Regions from separate parts of the Mesorhizobium sp. B2-4-18 genome, predicted to be linked through region 1. Evidence: predicted binding sites of a transcription regulator. Region 1 holds the regulator's gene; each other region holds the start of a gene.
The links. Region 1 encodes PhoB, which activates phosphate uptake and scavenging genes when phosphate is short. Its sites were predicted from a motif close to TGTCATNNANCTGTCAT; they were not measured.

Region 1 (6,083 bases):
AGCCCGTCTACGCCGGCGAGTAATATCTTTCTGGAGGAGCGCCGCCCCGCGGCGCTCCTTTTCAATCAACACAAAGAGCCGAGCTTGACATGAGCGCTGCCCACGAAGCCTTGCCAGCCATTCGAGGTTCACGCGACGCCACCGTCAGACGGTTCGCGTTGACCGATTCGATCTTCCATGGGCTGACCCGCGCCGCCGCCATTCTCGTGCTGGTGCTGCTCGGGGGCGTCGCCATCTCGCTGTTCGCCGGTTCCTGGCAGGCACTGTCGACCTTCGGCTTCTCCTTTCTGACCACCGAGAGCTGGAATCCCGTCACCGAGAAATTCGGCGCCCTGGCGCCGATCTATGGCACCATCATCACTTCGGCCATCGCCATCCTGATCGCTGTGCCGCTCGGCATCGGCATCGCCATTTTTCTTACCGAGCTTTGCCCGCGTCCGCTTCGGCGCCCGATCGGCATGGCGGTGGAACTGCTGGCCGGCATTCCTTCGATCATCTACGGCATCTGGGGCCTGTTCGTGCTGGCACCGTTCCTGCAGACGACAGTGCAACCTTTCATCATCAACGTGTTCCACGGCATTCCCGGCCTTAACAGCCTGTTTGCCGGGCCTCCTTATGGCATCGGCCTGCTGACCTCGGCGATGATCCTGGCCATCATGATCCTGCCTTTCATCACCTCGATCACCAAGGATGTGTTCGATACGGTGCCGCCGGTGCTGAAGGAGTCCGCCTACGGCATTGGCTGCACGACCTGGGAGGTAACACGCCGGGTCGTCGTCCCCTACACCCGCATCGGCATCATGGGCGGCGTCATGCTTGCGCTCGGCCGTGCACTCGGTGAAACCATGGCGGTCACCTTCGTCATCGGCAACGCCCACCGGATCAGCGCCTCGCTGTTCGCGCCGGCAACGACGATCTCGGCAACCATCGCCAACGAATTCACTGAAGCCGTCGGCGATCTCTACACCTCCTCGTTGGTGGCGCTCGGTCTGATCCTGTTCGTCATCACCTTCCTCATCCTTGCCATCGCCCGCTACATGCTGATGCGCATCGATGCCCGTACCGGAGTCTGACCGATGTCGACAGCCGCATCGCTTCACCAGAGCCGCAAGCGCAAGAACGGCGTGATGATGACGCTCTGCGTCATCGCCGCCGGCATCGGCCTTGCCTGGCTGGCGCTGATCCTCGGCGCGCTGCTCTATAAGGGCCTGTCGGGCGTTTCGCTCTCAGTGTTCACGGAAATGACCCCGCCGCCCGGTGATGCCGGTGGCCTGCTCAACGCCATCTACGGCAGCATCGTGATGACCATTATCGGCATCGTCGTCGGCACGCCGATCGGCGTGCTGGCCGGCACCTACATGGCCGAATATGGCCGCTTTTCGAAGCTCACCACCGTGGTGCGCTTTATCAACGACATCCTGCTGTCGGCGCCCTCAATCATCATCGGCCTGTTCGTCTACGAATTGATGGTACGGCCGATGGGGCATTTCTCGGCCATCGCCGGTGCCGTGGCACTGGCCATCCTGGTCATTCCCGTCGTGGTGCGTACCACCGAGGACATGCTCAACCTTGTGCCGAACGCTTTGCGCGAGGCCGGCACGGCGATTGGCGCGCCGCGCTGGGTGGTGATCCGTTCGGTGGCCTACCGCGCGGCGATGTCCGGCATCGTCACCGGCATATTGTTGGCCATTGCCCGCATTTCCGGCGAGACGGCGCCGCTACTCTTCACAGCGCTCAACAACCAGTTCTGGTCGAGCAATCTCAATGCGCCGATGGCCAGCCTGCCGGTGACCATCTTCCAGTTCGCTCTCAGCCCTTACGAGGAGTGGCAGCAACTGGCGTGGACCGGCGCACTCATAATCACATTGACGGTTCTCGCGCTCAGCATCTTTGCGCGCAGCCTGACCGGACGCAGAGAGGACAAATGAGCCAGATGTTGTCTCCAGACATGACGATTGCGACAGAGGCAGCCGCCAAGGCGAAGATCGAGGTCAAGAACCTCAATTTCTACTACGGCCAGTCGAAGGCGCTGAAGGACATCACCTTGTCGCTGCCCGAGCGCAGCGTGACGGCCTTCATCGGACCGTCGGGTTGCGGAAAGTCGACGCTGCTGCGCGTCTTCAACCGCATCTACGAGCTCTACCCCAAGCAGACCGCCGAGGGTCAGGTGCTGCTCGACGGCCAGAACGTTCTCGACCGCTCGCAGGACCTCAACCTGTTGCGCACCAAGATCGGCATGGTGTTCCAGAAGCCGACGCCGTTCCCGATGTCGATCTATGAGAATATCGCCTTCGGCGTCAGGCTCTATGAGAAGATCGGCAAGGCCGAGATGGACGGCCGTGTCGAGCAGGCGTTGAAACGCGCCGCGCTGTGGAACGAGGTCAAGGACAAGCTCAATGCCAGCGGCCTCAGCCTGTCGGGCGGCCAGCAGCAGCGGCTTTGCATCGCCCGCACCGTGGCGGTCAAGCCGGAGGTCATCCTGCTCGACGAACCGGCCTCGGCGCTCGACCCATTGTCGACCGCCAAGATCGAGGAATTGATCGACGAGTTGCAGGCCGACTACACGATCGTCATCGTCACCCACAACATGCAGCAGGCCGCGCGCGTCTCGAAGCAGACGGCTTTCATGTATCTGGGCGAGCTGGTCGAATTCGACAAGACCGAGAAGATCTTCACGTCGCCTCGCGAGAAGCGCACGCAGGACTACATCACCGGCCGCTTCGGCTGATCTCACGCATACGAGGACCAGGATCATGGCCGAACACACAGTCGCAGCCTTCGACGAGGATCTCGGACAGATCAGCAAGCTGATCAGCGACATGGGCGATCTCGCCGGCACGATGGTCGGCGGCGCCACCAAGGCGCTGCTGAATTCCGACAACGCGCTGGCACAGCGCGTCGTCTCCGACGACGCCATCATGGACGCGCGCCAGCGCGAACTCGATGATCGCGCCATCACCCTGATCGCCAAGCGCCAGCCGATGGCCGACGATCTGCGTCATGTCGTCGGCTCGATCCGCATGGCGGGCGATCTCGAACGCATCGGCGACCTTGCCAAGAACATCGCCAAGCGCGTCGGCTCGGTCGGCCTCACCGCCACGCCGCGCGACTTGTCGCATTCCATCGACTCCATGGCGCAGCTGGTGCTGATCCAGGTGCAGGGCGTCGTCGAGGAATATGCGGCCGGCGATGCCGCCGCCCTCGCCAAGCTCAGGAATGACGACGAACGCATCGACGTCAAATACACTTCGGTCTTCCGCGAACTCCTGACTTACATGATGGAGGATCCCCGCAACATCACGGCTTGCACGCATCTTTTGTTCTGCGCCAAGAATCTCGAACGCATCGGCGACCATGTGACCAACATCGCCGAGAATGCGTATTATGTGCTGACCGGCACGCAACTGCCCGCCAACCGTCCGAAGCAGGACGAGACGGCGATGTCGGTGCCGGCGGCTTGACGGCAGGGATGATCGATCGATGATCGCGCCACGCATCATGGTGGTGGAGGACGAGGAGCCGCTGGGCGTGCTCCTCCGCTACAACCTGGAGTCCGAGGGTTACCAGGTCGAGGTGGTGACACGCGGCGACGAAGCCGAGATACGCCTCCAGGAAAACGTGCCCGACCTGCTGGTGCTCGACTGGATGGTGCCGGCGGTTTCCGGCATCGAACTCTGTCGGCGCCTGCGCATGCGGCCCGAGACGGAGCGATTGCCGATCATCATGCTGACGGCGCGCGGCGAGGAGAGCGATCGCGTGCGCGGCCTCTCGACCGGCGCCGACGACTATCTGGTCAAGCCGTTCTCGACGCCGGAATTCATGGCCCGGGTCAAGGCGCTGCTGCGCCGCGCCAAACCGGAAGTGCTGTCCAGCGTGCTCAAGGTCGGCGACATCGTGCTCGACCGCGAATCGCACCGGGTCTATCGCAAGAAGAGCGAGATCCGGCTCGGACCGACCGAGTTCCGGCTACTCGAATTCATGATGCGCCATCCTGGCCGCGTGTTCTCGCGCAGCCAGTTGCTCGATAATGTCTGGGGCGAGACGATCTACATCGACGAGCGCACCGTGGATGTGCATGTCGGCCGCCTGCGCAAGGCGGTCAACAATGGCCGCATGCCCGATGTGATACGCACCATCCGTGGCGCAGGCTACGCAATTCGCGAGGATTGAGATCAGGCCACGTTCTTGCCGGATCTCACCTGCACGCCCGGCGCGAAAATCTCCTGGTCGACGAAGGTGAGCGCGCGCATGGCGCAGCCCTCGCGGATCAGCGGCAATTCGTTCGGCTCTGTATCGAAGGAAATCGACGTCGAATGCTGGCCGCCGGCGGTCTGGGCGATGGCCTCGCGCAAGGCCGGCTCGATCAGATCGAAGGCGGCGGCGCTGACGCCGACCATCGCAACCGGCGCCGGATCGATCAGCGCGAACAGGCTGCCAAGGCCATAGCCCAGCGCCTCGCCGGCCTTGCGATAGGCCTCGCGCTCCGGTCCGTCTCTTTCGCGCGCCGTAGCCGCCAATGCGCGCATGTCGGCGTCGCTGACGTCGACCGGTTTGGCGTCCTCACCCATCTTTCCTGCATTACGCCAGATGGCATAGTTGCCGGCATAGGCCTCGACGCAGCCGCGCCGCCCGCAGCGGCAGAGCGCGCCGCCCGGGCGATGGATCATGTGGCCGAACTCGCCGCCGGAGGAATGGGTGCCGGTGAACAGCTCGCCCTTCAGCACCAGGCCCATGCCGATGCCGTGCGAGAGCAGGATGGCGATGAAGTCGTCGCGGTAGCGCTCGGGGTCGCGCCAGCGCAGCGCCACAGCCATCATGTTGCAGTCGTTCTCCATGGTGGCGGGGATGCCGAATTCGGCTTCGAGTATGTCGGCGAAGGCAATGTCCGTCTGTGGCGTGATCGGCGACCACAGCATGGCGCGCGCCTCGGTGTCGGTGATGCCCTGGATCGCCAGCGCGATGCGGGCGATGCTGGCGACGTCAAGGTCGGGATCCTCGAGGCAGCGCCGGACGATGGCCACGCATTCGCCGATCAGCGCCTCGCGCGACATGGTCAGCGTGTCCAGCCGGCGCTGCTCCTCCGATATCACCTGGCCGGCGTAGTCGATGACGGCGACGGAGAGGAAATTCAGCGACAGCACCACGGTCATGACCGCCGCGGCCTCGGGGTTGAGACAAAGGCCCACCTGCGGCCGGCCGCGTTTCAGTGAGCCGGCCTCGTTCGGCTTGCCTTCGCTCAGGATACCTTCGCCGATCAGGTCGGCTGATATCGCCGATATGGTCGAGTGGCTCAGGGCGGTGGTGGCGGCGATCTCAGTGCGCGAGGGCTGGCCACCCCGGCGCACGGCTCCAATCACCATTGCGCGGTTGCGCCGGCGCAGATCGTCGTGGCGGATTCCGACCGACATGATTTCCTCCCCGTCGCCGCGGTTCTTGACGCCCCCTCGAACACCTCCGGCAACGGGTCGAATACTGGCAGAAGCGGCTAGGGCTGTCATTTATTTATTGCGGGGCTCGAAAAAAGGCTTCCGGCACCTCAAAATCCGTCAGAATCGATGTTGACAGTGTTCCGGCGATGGACGAGTGTTTTTTCGAGGCTCGAAAAAATAGGGCCTTTGTGCCGGCCTTAGGGCCAGTTTGGTCGCGCCACACGCGGGCGCAGGGAGGATATAATGAAGAGATTCACAGTCGCCATTCTGGCGGGTGTCGCCATGTCGCTGACGCTGGCGTCGGTCGCGCAGGCGAAGGGCAAGGTCATCGGCGTGTCGTGGTCCAACTTCCAGGAGGAGCGCTGGAAGACCGACGAGGCGGCCATGAAGAAGGCGATCGAGGCCGCGGGCGACAAGTACATTTCCGCCGATGCGCAGTCCAACCCCGGCAAGCAACTGACCGATGTCGAGAGCCTGATTTCGCAGGGTGCCAATTCGCTGATCATCCTGGCGCAGGACGCGTCGGCCATCGGCCCGGCGGTACAGAAGGCGCTCGACGAGGGCATCCCGGTCGTCGGCTATGACCGCCTGGTCGAGAACAAGGACGTCTTCTACCTGACCTTCGACAACAAGGAAGTCGGCCGCATGCAGGCC
Region 2 (6,083 bases), on a different contig from region 1:
GCCGCAGGCTGAATTACTACAACAAGTTGCAGGATGGTTTCGCGCCAAGCGCCGATGCCATGCGCATCGGCAAACTGCCCTTCACGCCGACCATGTACTATTACGACCTCAAGGAGTTCGCCCGCTACTTCGATCCCGGCCTGCTCATCGACCTGGAATTCGGCGACGTCAGGAATGTCCCCAAGGTGCCTTCGATCGTCAAGGACCGGCCAATCTGTGCTGACGACAAGAACGCGATCATCATGAAACTCGACAAGTTTCGTCATTTCCAGATGCCGGCTGACGCCATGTCGTTCGCCGACAAGCTGCCGTCCGTTGTCTGGCGCGGTGATCTCAACAATCCGATCAGGACAAGATTTCTGAACGCTGTGCGCGACCTGCCGTTCTGCGATGCCGGTTCGCACAAGCCGAACGCACCGCCCGAATACGCCAGGCCTTTTCTCAGCATCAGCCAGCACCAGCGCTATCGCTACATCGTCTCGCTCGAGGGCAACGACGTGGCGACCAATCTCAAATGGATCATGAATTCGAAGTCGCTCTGCATGATGCCGCCGCCGACCTATGAGACCTGGTTTGCGGAGCGGCAGCTCGAAGCCAACGTCCACTATGTGCCGCTCGCGGCGGATTTCTCGAACCTTGAGGACCACGTCGCCTATTTCGAGCGGAATCCGGCGGAGGCGGAGCGCATCATCGCGGCTGCGAACGCCTATTGCCGGACATTCGACGACGAACAGACCGAGCAGACGATCTCCCTGCTGGTGCTCTACAAATACTTCGTGCTGTCGGGCCAGATCAAACCGGATGCCGAGGTGTGGCGCTACATAACGGGCTAGTTGCGGCGCTCGGTCGAGGCCGCCAGCCGCATTCGGGCGCTATCGGAATGCGTGGCTGGATGGTAGGGCAATCATGCTGCGGGAACCATCCCGACCTTCACTTGTTCAACCGCGTTTATCTTTGATCAAAAGAGTCCATGGCCACCCTCCAACGAACGACGGCAAAGGTCTTCTACTATGCGCGGAACGTCATGCGCGATATCGCGCCCCAGGCGATCTTCCGGCGGCGATTGGCCAGCCGCCTGCAGCAGGCCAGGCTCTCGGACGAGGCCGTGCGCCGGCGACTGAATCACTACAACAAGCTGCAGGACGCTTTTACACCAGGCCCGGATGCTGTGCGCATCGACAAGATACCGTTTGAACCGAGCATGTACTATTACGACCTGAAGGAATTTGCCCGCTATTTCGATCCATCATTGCTCATCGACCTGAAGTTCGGTGATGTCATCGGCGTGCCCAAGCTGCCGACCCTCGTCAAGGACCGGCCGATCCGCGCCGACAACGGCAATGCCGTCGTCATGAAGTTCAACAAATTCCGCCACTTCCACATGCCCCTCGATACCGTCGCCTTCGCCGACAAGCGCCCTGCCGTGGTCTGGCGCGGCGACCTCAACAACCCGATCAGGACACGGTTCCTGGATGTCGCGCGCGACTTGCCGTTCTGCGATGCCGGTTCGCACAAGCGCAGCGCACCGGCTAAGTACAGCAAGCCTTTCCTCAGCATCAGCCAGCACCTGCGCTATCGCTACATCGTCTCGCTGGAGGGCAATGACGTGGCGACCAACCTCAAATGGATCATGAATTCCAACTCGCTCTGTCTGATGCCGCCGCCGACCTACGAAACATGGTTTGGCGAGAGCCAGCTCGAGGCCGGTGTCCACTATGCGCCGCTCGACCCGGATTTTGCCGATCTCGGCGAAAAAGTGCGCTATTTCGAAGCGCACCCGGCCGCGGCGGAGCGCATCATCGCCGCAGCCAATGCCTATTGCCGCAAATTCTCCAATGAACGGGACGAGCATGCGATCTCCTTGCTCGTCCTCTACAAATATTTCGTGCTCGGCGGCCAGATCGAACCCGATCCCGAACTCTGGCGGTTTATCGGCGGCTAGCTCTTGCTCTCTGCCTGACGCTGATCAGATATCGCTGCGGTCGAGAACCAGGTCGGCTGGGCCGAAGCGATCCTTCGCTGTCAGTTGCTGGTGCCAGTAGGGGTAGAGCAGAGCCGGCCGGCTGACCGCGTCGAGGCGCTGGCGTTCTTCGGTGCCGAGCTTCAGGGCCGCCGCCGCAAGGTTGTCCTTGAGCTGAACGTCATTGCGGGCACCGATCACCAGCGAGGAGACGGCAGGGCGTCCGAGCAGCCAGGCGAGCGCCACCTGCGCCGCCGAGACGCCACGATCCTTGCCGATCTCGACCAGCACATCGACAATCCGCCACAGCCGGTCCTCGTCGCGGATCGGCGGCTCGGACCAGCCGGCAAGCTGGCGAGCGGTCGGGCTGTCGCGGCGGTATTTGCCCGACAGCAGGCCGCCGGCGAGCGGGCTCCAGACCAAAACGCCCAGCCCTTGGTCGACCGAGATCGGCAAGAGCTCGTACTCGGCCTCGCGCGCTTCCAGCGTATAGTGGATCTGCTGGGTGACGAAGCGTTGCTGGTGACGGCTGTCGCTGATGGAAAGCGCCTTCATCACCTGCCAGCCGGAATAGTTGGAGCAGCCGATGTAGCGCACCTTGCCCCGGCTGACCAAACTGTCGAGCGCGGCAACGGTCTCCTCGAGCGGAGTGAGGCCGTCCCATTGGTGGACGAAATAGATGTCGATGACATCGGTCTTCAAGCGCTTCAGGCTGCTCTCGCATTCACGGATCAGATGATGGCGCGACAGGCCCTCGTCGTTCGGGCCCTTGCCGATCCGCATCCGCGCCTTGGACGCGATCAGCACATCGTTCTTGCGCTTGCCGCCGAGAGCTTCGCCTATGATCTCTTCGGAGAGGCCGTTGGAATAGACATTGGCGGTGTCGATGAGGTTGATGCCGGCATCGATGCACATATCGATCATCCGCTTGGCTTCGGCGAGATCGCTGTTGCCGACCGCGGCGAAGGGCCCGGCGCCGCCGAATGTCATGGTGCCAAGCGTCAGTGTCGAAACCTTCAGGCCGGAACGGCCAAGGGTGCGGTATTCCATGTCAGATCCTCACGATTTTGTTGAAGAGGCGTGCCGGCAAGGCAGGCCTGGAAGGCGACCGCGCATTTGTAGGACAATTCGGCCGGCTTGTCGCCATGCGACGACGGTCGATCGATCAGACATCGCGGAATTTGCAACGTCGGCAATTGCGCCTGTGCTGCAATAAAACCGTCACCGCCGGCCTATATTGAAGTCGGCTCAGGTGTTTCCATTCCCGGCCGCCGGCCAGCAATTTGGAGCGCCCAGTGGTAACCGACAGGGCTTGCAAGCGGAGCAGTTGATATGACCGAGCTGAAACAGAATTCCCCTGCCAAGGACTGGCTTGAAGCCGAGCTCGCCGACACGCTCGACGAGGACTATGAGCTCGAAATGTCGGAGCCGGCCCTCTCGATGGAGATCGCCAAGATCTACAAGAACTCGCATCCGCCTTCGATCGATCGCATGCAGTATTTTCGCGACCTGATCAGCCTCCAGTCCGAATTGATCAAGCTGCAATCCTGGGTCGCCTACCACAAGAAGAAACTGGTGGTGATATTCGAGGGCCGCGACTCCGCTGGCAAGGGCGGCGTCATCAAGCGCATCACACAGCGGCTCAATCCGCGTATCTGCCGCGTCGTGGCGCTTCCGGCTCCGACCGAACGCGAGAAGTCGCAATGGTATTTCCAGCGCTATGTCCCGCATTTGCCGGCAGGCGGCGAGATCGTTTTGCTCGACCGCTCCTGGTACAACCGCTCCGGCGTCGAACGGGTAATGGGTTTTGCCAGCCCCGAGCAGGTCGAGGAGTTCTTCCATGACGTGCCGGAGTTCGAGCGCATGCTGGTGCGCTCGGGCATCACCGTGGTCAAATATTGGTTCTCGATCACCGACGAGGAACAGCAAATGCGCTTCCTGATGCGGATCCACGACCCGATGAAACAGTGGAAGCTGTCGCCGATGGACCTGCAGTCGCGGGTGCGCTGGGAACACTACACCAAGGCCAAGGAGGAGACCTTCGCCCGCACCAACATTCCCGAGGCGCCCTGGTTCATCGTCGAGGGTAACGACAAGAAGCGCGCGCGGCTGAACTGCATCGACCATCTGCTCAAGCAGCTGCCGTATGAAGAGGTGCCGCACGAGGAGATCACGCTGCCGGAGCGCGTCTTCAACCCGGAATACGAGCGCCAGGTGCTGCCGCGCGAGCTTTACGTGCCGGAGAAGTATTGAGCGAGAGTTTTGTCTTTCTCCCCGTATAGTGACGGGGAGAAATGGGCTTTCGTCGAGGGTTTCTCCACCTTACGCCCGTTTGATGACGACGTGCGTGGCCAGTGCCGTCGCAACCTGTTCGCTGCACTGGTAGCCAAGATTCAGCATGTCGAGGCCCGCAAAAAGGTTCTCGCCTCTGCCAAGCAGCACCGGCGAGATCGCCACGTGCATGTCGTCGATCAGCTTTTCCTGCAGATACTGCCGGATGGTGGAGATGCCGCCGCCGACCCGCACATCCTTGCCTGACGCGGCGGCTTTGGCCTGTTCGAGAGCCGAATGGATGCCGTCGGTTACGAAATAAAAAGTCGTGCCGCCTTCCATCACGATGGGATCGCGCTTGTAATGCGTCAGCACGAAGGTCGGGACGTGATAGGGCGGATTGTCGCCCCACCAGCCCTTCCAGCTGTCGTCAGGCCACTCGCCCCGGATCGGCCCGAACATGTTGCGGCCGAGGATCCAGGCGCCGACATTCTCGAAGCTGCGCGCCGCAAAGTCTTCGTCAACGCCTGTCTCGCCGCCTTCCTGGCCAAACATCTTGCGGAAGGTGCGAGTGCTGAAAGCCCATTTGTGCAGGGCCGGTCCGCCGACACCGAGCGGATTTTCAAGGCTCTGATCGGGGCCGGCGCCATAGCCGTCAAGCGACAGGCTGAAAGCGTTGACGCGAAGTTTGGACATGAGAACCTCCTCCTTGAGAACCAGTTGTCTTTTGCAAGTGGTTTCTTCTAGCAAACTGATTTTGAATTGCAAGTGGTTTTTCGAGCCGGAAAAGGTATTTCCGATTGCCGCCAAGCTACGGCCGCCGCCTCCTTGGCCGGTCGGTTGGCGCGCGACGATCTCAAGGGCCTCGCTGTGGCTGATCGTCAGTCTGCGGGCGGCAAGCGCCTCCCGCATGGCTTTCGCCATCGTCTTGGCATCGCGATAGGCAAGCATGTCCGTTTCCTCGGGTCACGGCAAAGCCTTCGTCAGTGCCGCATTGCCGACACCTTCGCCCGACGGTAAACCGGGTCAGGAAGCATCCTCAGGAAGCGTTCGCCATACCTCTTGGCCGAGGGTGCGGGCTGTCGGCCGCTTCCATCATAGCTGCAGCCGCCAGTTTTTGTCAGCGGGTTTTCGATAGAACCGCCGACCAGTCGAAAGAGTGGTGACATCTACTGAAGTGCCTTGCCCGGCAAGTCGGGCTACCCCTTCAGCATCACAGCCACTTCGGGTGCGAAATAGGTCAGGATGCCGTCGCAGCCGGCGCGCTTGAAGGCGAGCAACGATTCCAGCATCGCCTTCTCTCCATCGATCCAGCCATTGGAATCAGCCGCCTTGATCATCGAATATTCGCCCGAGACCTGGTAGGCGAAGGTCGGCATCTGGAATTCGTCCTTCAGCCGGCGGATGATGTCGAGATAGGGCAGGCCGGGCTTGACCATCAGCATGTCTGCGCCCTCGGCGAGGTCCTGTTCGGCCTCGCGCACCGCCTCGTCCGAATTGGCGTGGTCGATGTAATAGGTCTTCTTGTCGCCCTTGAGCAGACCGGCGGTGCCGACCGCCTCGCGATAGGGGCCGTAGAAGGCCGACGCGAATTTTGTGGCGTAGGACATGATCGCCACGTCCTGGAAACCGTTGGCGTCGAGCGCGTCGCGGATGGCGCCGATGCGGCCGTCCATCATGTCGGACGGCGCGATGATGTCGGCGCCGGCCGCCGCCTGGATGACGGCCGCCGCGGCGACCTGTTCGACCGTCTCGTCATTGACGATGATGCCGTCGCGCAGGATGCCGTCATGGCCATGGCTGGTGAACGGGTCGAGTGCGGCGTCGGTGATGATGCCGATCTCGGGTACCG
Region 3 (6,083 bases), on a different contig from region 1:
TGGTGCCACCGAAGCCGAAGGAATTGGACAGTGCCACGTCGATCTGGCGGGCGCGTGGCTTGTTCGGCACCAGGTCGATCGCGGTTTCGCGTTCTGGATTGTCGAGGTTGATGGTCGCCGGTGCGATATTGTCGCGGATGGCGAGGATCGAAAAGATCGCTTCGGCCGCGCCTGCCGCTCCCAGCAAATGGCCGATCGACGACTTGGTCGACGACATCGAAATCTTCGACGCCGCATCGCCGACCAGCCGTTCGACGGCGCCGAGTTCGATCGTATCGGCCATGGTCGAGGTGCCGTGCGCATTGATGTAGTCGACATCGGCCGGCGTAAGCTTTGCCCGGTTCAACGCCGCCGTCATGCAACGGAAAGCACCGTCGCCATCTTCAGCCGGTGCGGTGATGTGGTAGGCGTCGCCGGTCAGGCCGTAGCCGGTCACCTCGGCATAGATCTTGGCGCCGCGCGCCTTGGCATGCTCAAGCTCCTCCAGCACGAGGACGCCGGCGCCCTCGCCCATGACGAAGCCGTCACGGTCGCGGTCATAGGGCCGCGAGGCCGTTTGCGGGGTATCGTTGCGCTCGGTCGACAGCGCCCGGCATGCGGCGAAGCCGGCGAGCGACAGCCGGGTCACCGGCGATTCGGCGCCGCCAGCCAGCATGATGTCGGCATCGCCGAAGATGATCAGCCGGGCGGCGTCGCCAATGGCGTGCGCGCCGGTCGAGCAAGCGGTGACGACAGCGTGGTTGGGGCCTTTCAACCCGTGCCGGATCGAAACCTGGCCCGACACGAGATTGATGATGTTTCCGGGAATGAAGAACGGGCTGATGCGTCGCGGGCCGCGTTCCTTGAGGATGATCGCGTTCTCGGCGATGCCCTCAAGACCGCCGATACCGGAGCCGATCAGCACACCGGTGGCGCAACGCTCCTCCTCGGTTGAAGGCTGCCAGCCGGAATCCTTCAGCGCTTCATCGGCGGCCGCGATCCCGTACAGGATGAAGTCGCCGATCTTGCGGAGTTCCTTCGGCTCAAGAATGGCTTCGGGATTGAGCGTGCCGTTGGAGCCGTCGCCGCGCGGAATGACGTGGGCGATCTTGCAGGCAAGATCGTCCACCTCGAACTCGGTGACGCGCTTGGCAGCGCTGCGGCCGGTCAGCAGTTCCTTCCAGCCGTGCTCGAAGCCCATACCGAACGGCGAAACCAGGCCAAGGCCCGTGACGACGACACGCCTCATCGCAGGTCCTCCCCGGTGACGACTGCGAAAAGCGTCAGGCCGAAGCCTTGTCGATGTACTTCACCGCATCGCCGACCGTCAGGATGGTCTCGGCCGCATCATCGGGGATCTCGACGCCGAATTCTTCTTCGAACGCCATGACGAGTTCAACCGTGTCGAGGCTGTCAGCGCCCAGATCATCGATGAAGCTCGCCTGCTCCGTCACTTTGTCGGCATCGACGCCAAGGTGCTCGATGACGATCTTCTTGACGCGCTCTGCGGTGTCACTCATTTGGGGCATCCTCGTCTTTTGTTTGTCTGTCTTCGTTAGCGGGCGGAATGCCGCTAATCAAGCTGAAAGATGGTCCTGCCGGAAACGCAACGGCCACGGACCGGTTTTTGCCCGAACCGCCGGGTTGCGGGCCGCATTACACGAAAAATAGCCGAGGTCCAAGCCGAAATGGTGGGTTTTCACAGCCCGTCGGTGTTGCTGTCGGACCTCGCTCAGATCATCGCCATACCGCCATTCACATGAATGGTTTGCCCGGTTACATAGGCTGCCTCGTTCGAAGCCAGATAAGCAACGGCGGACGCCACTTCGGCACTGGTGCCCATGCGCTTGCTGGGGATCGCCGCCATGATCGCCTCTTTCTGCTTGTCGTTGAGCTTGTCGGTCATCGCCGATTCGATGAAGCCCGGCGCGACGCAGTTGACCGTGATATTGCGGGTGGCGATCTCCTGCGCCAGCGATTTGGACAAGCCGATCATGCCGGCCTTGGAGGCGCAGTAATTCGCCTGGCCGGGATTGCCGGTCACCCCGACCACCGAAGTGATGTTGATGATGCGGCCATGGCGGCGGCGCATCATCGGGTGAGTGAGTTCACGGGTCAGCCGGAAAACGGCGGTGAGATTGACCTCCATCACCGTATCCCAGTCGGCGTCCGACATGCGCACGAACAGGCCGTCCTTGGTGATGCCGGCATTGTTGACCAGGATGTCGACGCCTTCGAGATCGGCCTCCGCCTTCTGGCCGAGTGCCTTGACCTCGTCACGGTTCGACAGGTTGGCCGGGAACAGCTTGACCCGGTCGCCCAATTCGGAGGCCAGCGTCTCCAGTTTCTCAACGCGCGTGCCGTGCAGGCCGACGGTCGCGCCTTGCGCATGCAACACCCTGGCGATCGCCTCGCCGATGCCCCCCGATGCGCCGGTGACAAGCGCCTTGCGGCCGGTCAGTTCGAACATCTCTTGTCCTCTTCTCAAATCGTACGGACGGTTATCAATAAACATCACCCCGATGGCCAATCGTTACCACCAGAATGACCAGACGCTTGTCCTTTACATCGCAGATTACGCGGTAATCCGATATCTCCAAAAACTCGTCAAAGAAGATGTCGGCGGCGAAGAATTCAAGTCACAGCGCAGCCACAGCCGCCTCGACCTCGGCTGCGGAACCCACGGAGGCGGTGGCGATGTCGCGGTTGATGCGACGAGCCAGTCCTGAAAGCACCTTGCCGGCACCGATCTCGTAAAGCGTGGTGACGCCGTTGGCGCCGAACCACTCCACCGTTTCGCGCCAGCGGACGCGACCGGTCACCTGCTCGACCAGCCGCCCGGCGATCCCGTCGGGATCGGTCGACGGCTGCACCGATACGTTGGACACCACGGGAACGATTGGCGCGGTCTTTGTCACGCCGGCAAGTGCCTCGCGCATGACATTGGCGGCCGGCGTCATCAGCGCGGAATGGAAGGGCGCCGAAACCTGCAGCATCAGCGCCCGTTTGGCGCCTTTTTCGGTGCACAGTTTCGCTGCCAGTTCAACCGCCGCCTTCGCCCCTGATATGACCAGTTGGCCGCCGCCATTGTCGTTCGCCACCTGGCAGACGGCCCCCTTGCCGGCCCCAAGGGCGGCCTCAGCACAGGCGGCTTCGACATCGGCCTGCTCCAACCCGATGATCGCCGCCATGGCGCCCTCGCCGGCCGGCACCGCTGCCTGCATGGCGTTGCCGCGGATGCGCAGCAGGCGGGCGGCATCGGCAACGGAAACGAAGCCGGCGGCGGCGAGTGCCGAATATTCGCCCAGCGAATGGCCGGCGACATAAGCGATCTTGTCCTTCAGCGAGAAGCCGCGCGATTCCATCGCCCTGATGGCGGCAAGCGACACCGCCATCAGCGCCGGCTGCGCGTTGGCCGTCAGCGTCAGCGTCTCTTCGGGACCTTCCCAGATCAGCTTCGACAGGTTTTCGCCGAGCGCGTCATCGACTTCCTGGAAAATCCTGCGTGCCTCGGGAAAGGCATCGGCAAGATCCTTGCCCATGCCGACAGCCTGGCTACCCTGTCCCGGAAAGGTGAATGCAACGGCCATGCGAGGGCTCCCCTGACTGGTTTTGCTTGCCTGATACTACGAATTTTCCCTGCCTGTGACGCAAGGCAGGCCGCCAAGTCAAGCCACTTCAGCCCATGCCAATGGGCCTATCCCCGCGCGAGTGCCTGTTCCGAAAGGCTTTTTGGCGATCACACCTGATGAAAACCGCTCACGAATCGTTCGCTGGCTCTTCTTATTTCCGCCACAGGCGCTAGCTTTGCGTGACAATTATATGACAATCGAATGACGTGGGTTGTCTTTGGGCGGGAAGTTGAAGTGGCAAAGAGTTTCAAACGTGCCGGCAACGCGGCGCCGCAGTTCCTGGAAGACGATCCGTCCACCGGCTATCTGCCGGGCCGTAGATGGCCTGTTGTCCGCTACGGGCTGATCAGCCTGGCGATCTCGGCCGTCTTGGTGTTCGCCATCGAACTGATCGTGCGCGGCGATGTCGCCGGCACCGTTTTCTTCTTCCTGCAGCCGTTCAAGCCGGGCTGGACAACTATCGTCGTCTTCGCGCTGGTCCTGATCGGTCTCGACGCGGTGCTCGGCCGCAGCCATCAGAGCCTGATGATCGTCGCGCCGCTGACCTTGTCGCTGGCCTTTGTCGGCCACCAGAAGTCGCATTATCTCGGCGATCCGCTCTACCCGACGGATTTCCTCTACGCCCGCCAGATCTTCGCCCTGCTGCCGCTCTTGGTGCGCGAGCGGCCAATGACAGCGCTGGCCATGGTCGCGGGCATCGTCGCCGGCCTGTCCCTGCTCGTCTACGGCTGGCGGCTATGGCGCCGCAAGGTTCCGGCCCTCAGCCGCAAAGGCCGCCTTGCCCGGCTGACGCTGGCGGTGCCGTTGCTCGCCTTCTTCGTCTCGATCATGGATTACGCCACCTTCTCGTGGACCAGGGACCGGCTGCAGATCATCCCGATCATGTGGGACCAGAAGGAAAACTACGCCTCCAACGGCTTCGCGCTCGCCTTCGCGCTCAACGTGCCGATGGCGCATGTCTCGGCACCGCCGGGCTATTCCGACAAGGCGATCGCGGCGATCGAGCGGCCCGAGGTGACCGCCTCGGTGCCGGCCCAGAAGCCGGACATCATCATCGTCATGAGCGAATCCCTCTGGGATCCAACCAAGCTGCCCGGAGTCACCATCACTCCCGATCCGATGCCCAATGTGCGGGCGCTCCGCTCGGGCTCGATGTTCTCGCCCGAATTCGGCGGCATGACCGCCAACATCGAATTCGAAGCGCTGACCGGCTTTTCCAATGCTTTCCTGCCGGCCGGCAGCATCCCCTACCAGCAATATGTCCGCACCCCGACGCCGTCGATGGCGACCTTCCTGAAGAGCCAAGGCTATAGGGCACGCGCCATCCATCCAGGCACGAACTGGTTCTGGAACCGCGGCGCGGTCTATGCCGATTTCGGTTTCAACGACTTCAAATCGGAAGAGACGCTGCCGCCCATGGAAAAGCGCGGACCGCTGGCATCCGACGCGGCGATGACCGACGAGATCATACGCGAAGCGGACGCCAGCGAGGACCCGGTGTTCTTCTTCGCCGTCAGTCTGCAGAACCACGGCCCCTATGAACCGAACCGTTATTCGAATCCGACCCATTCGGTGCAAGCGCCGATCAGCCAGTGGGCGCGCGACTCGCTGCTCTCCTACGCCGAAGGTTCAGCCGACGCGGACCGCGGCCTTGAACGGCTGATCGAATGGGCCAAGAGGCGCGAGCGGCCCACGATTGTCGCCTTTTTCGGTGACCACCTGCCGCCGCTCGGACCGGTCTATGTCGAGACCGGCTTCCTGAAGGACAACGTCGCGCCGCGCAAGGAACCGACGCCGGAAGCCGCCCTCGAACATCACGCGACACCGCTGATCATCTGGTCGAACCGCTCCGGCCCGGTCGAGAATCTGGGCACGGTCAGCCCCGCGTTCCTGCCCTATCACATCCTCACCGCCGCCGGCATCACCCACCCTTACTACACCGGCTTCCTGGGCGAGATGCGGGAGCGCTATCGTGTCGTCGACCGCAACCTGCTGCTCACGCCGGCCGGGGCGGCCACGCCAGACTGGTCGCGTCAGAAAGAGATTGACCCGGCGATCAGCGACTTCCGGCTGATCCAGTACGACATGATGTTCGGCAAGCGCCATGCCGCGCCCGACTTCTTCCCCGAGACGGTCGACAAGATCGTCGCCCATACGAGTTGAGCCGATCGGCGGCGCTTAATTTCCCCTGCCGCCCGCCTTCGGATCAGCTGCTCAGTTCGTCAATTGCAGCTTCGAAAATTTGTTGGCGATCTGCAGAAACACGTTCGGCAGCTTGGCCGGATCATCGATGGCATAATAGTCGCTGGGATTCGAGGCGGAGGCGCTGTAATGGGTGCGGTTGGCGACCGTTGACGGCATGGCTCAACCCTGTGCGACCTGACATTGCGGTTAAGGGCCGGTTGCCGGGAAAATCGCCGGCCTGCCGGGCGCTGCTACCTGGGTTCCTGCGGCCTGCGACATCAGGGATGC

Region 2: a site for PhoB is predicted at 3,169-3,185, ahead of ppk2 (polyphosphate kinase 2). Genes of this name have one in related genera too.
Region 3: a site for PhoB is predicted at 3,791-3,807, ahead of FJ527_RS18020 (LTA synthase family protein). Genes of this name have one in related genera too.

What each region holds. Positions count from the first base shown of each region.
Region 1 is NZ_VFUW01000003.1:71,694-77,776, reverse strand. It holds gene pstS (phosphate ABC transporter substrate-binding protein PstS) at 1-23, shown strand, start outside; gene pstC (phosphate ABC transporter permease subunit PstC) at 90-1,073, shown strand; gene pstA (phosphate ABC transporter permease PstA) at 1,077-1,928, shown strand; gene pstB (phosphate ABC transporter ATP-binding protein PstB) at 1,925-2,728, shown strand; gene phoU (phosphate signaling complex protein PhoU) at 2,754-3,461, shown strand; gene phoB (phosphate regulon transcriptional regulator PhoB) at 3,481-4,170, shown strand; gene FJ527_RS07410 (ROK family protein) at 4,173-5,408, opposite strand; gene xylF (D-xylose ABC transporter substrate-binding protein) at 5,673-6,083, shown strand, end outside.
Region 2 is NZ_VFUW01000006.1:328,639-334,721, reverse strand. It holds gene FJ527_RS17385 (glycosyl transferase family 90) at 1-833, shown strand, start outside; gene FJ527_RS17380 (glycosyl transferase family 90) at 971-1,942, shown strand; gene FJ527_RS17375 (aldo/keto reductase) at 1,967-3,010, opposite strand; gene ppk2 (polyphosphate kinase 2) at 3,293-4,213, shown strand; gene FJ527_RS17365 (dihydrofolate reductase family protein) at 4,283-4,927, opposite strand; partial or broken gene FJ527_RS29840 (glyoxalase superfamily protein) at 5,084-5,182, opposite strand; gene hemB (porphobilinogen synthase) at 5,431-6,083, opposite strand, start outside.
Region 3 is NZ_VFUW01000007.1:72,402-78,484, forward strand. It holds gene fabF (beta-ketoacyl-ACP synthase II) at 1-1,228, opposite strand, end outside; gene FJ527_RS18005 (acyl carrier protein) at 1,263-1,499, opposite strand; gene fabG (3-oxoacyl-[acyl-carrier-protein] reductase) at 1,712-2,449, opposite strand; gene fabD (ACP S-malonyltransferase) at 2,619-3,569, opposite strand; gene FJ527_RS18020 (LTA synthase family protein) at 3,813-5,774, shown strand; gene FJ527_RS29340 (hypothetical protein) at 5,826-5,972, opposite strand.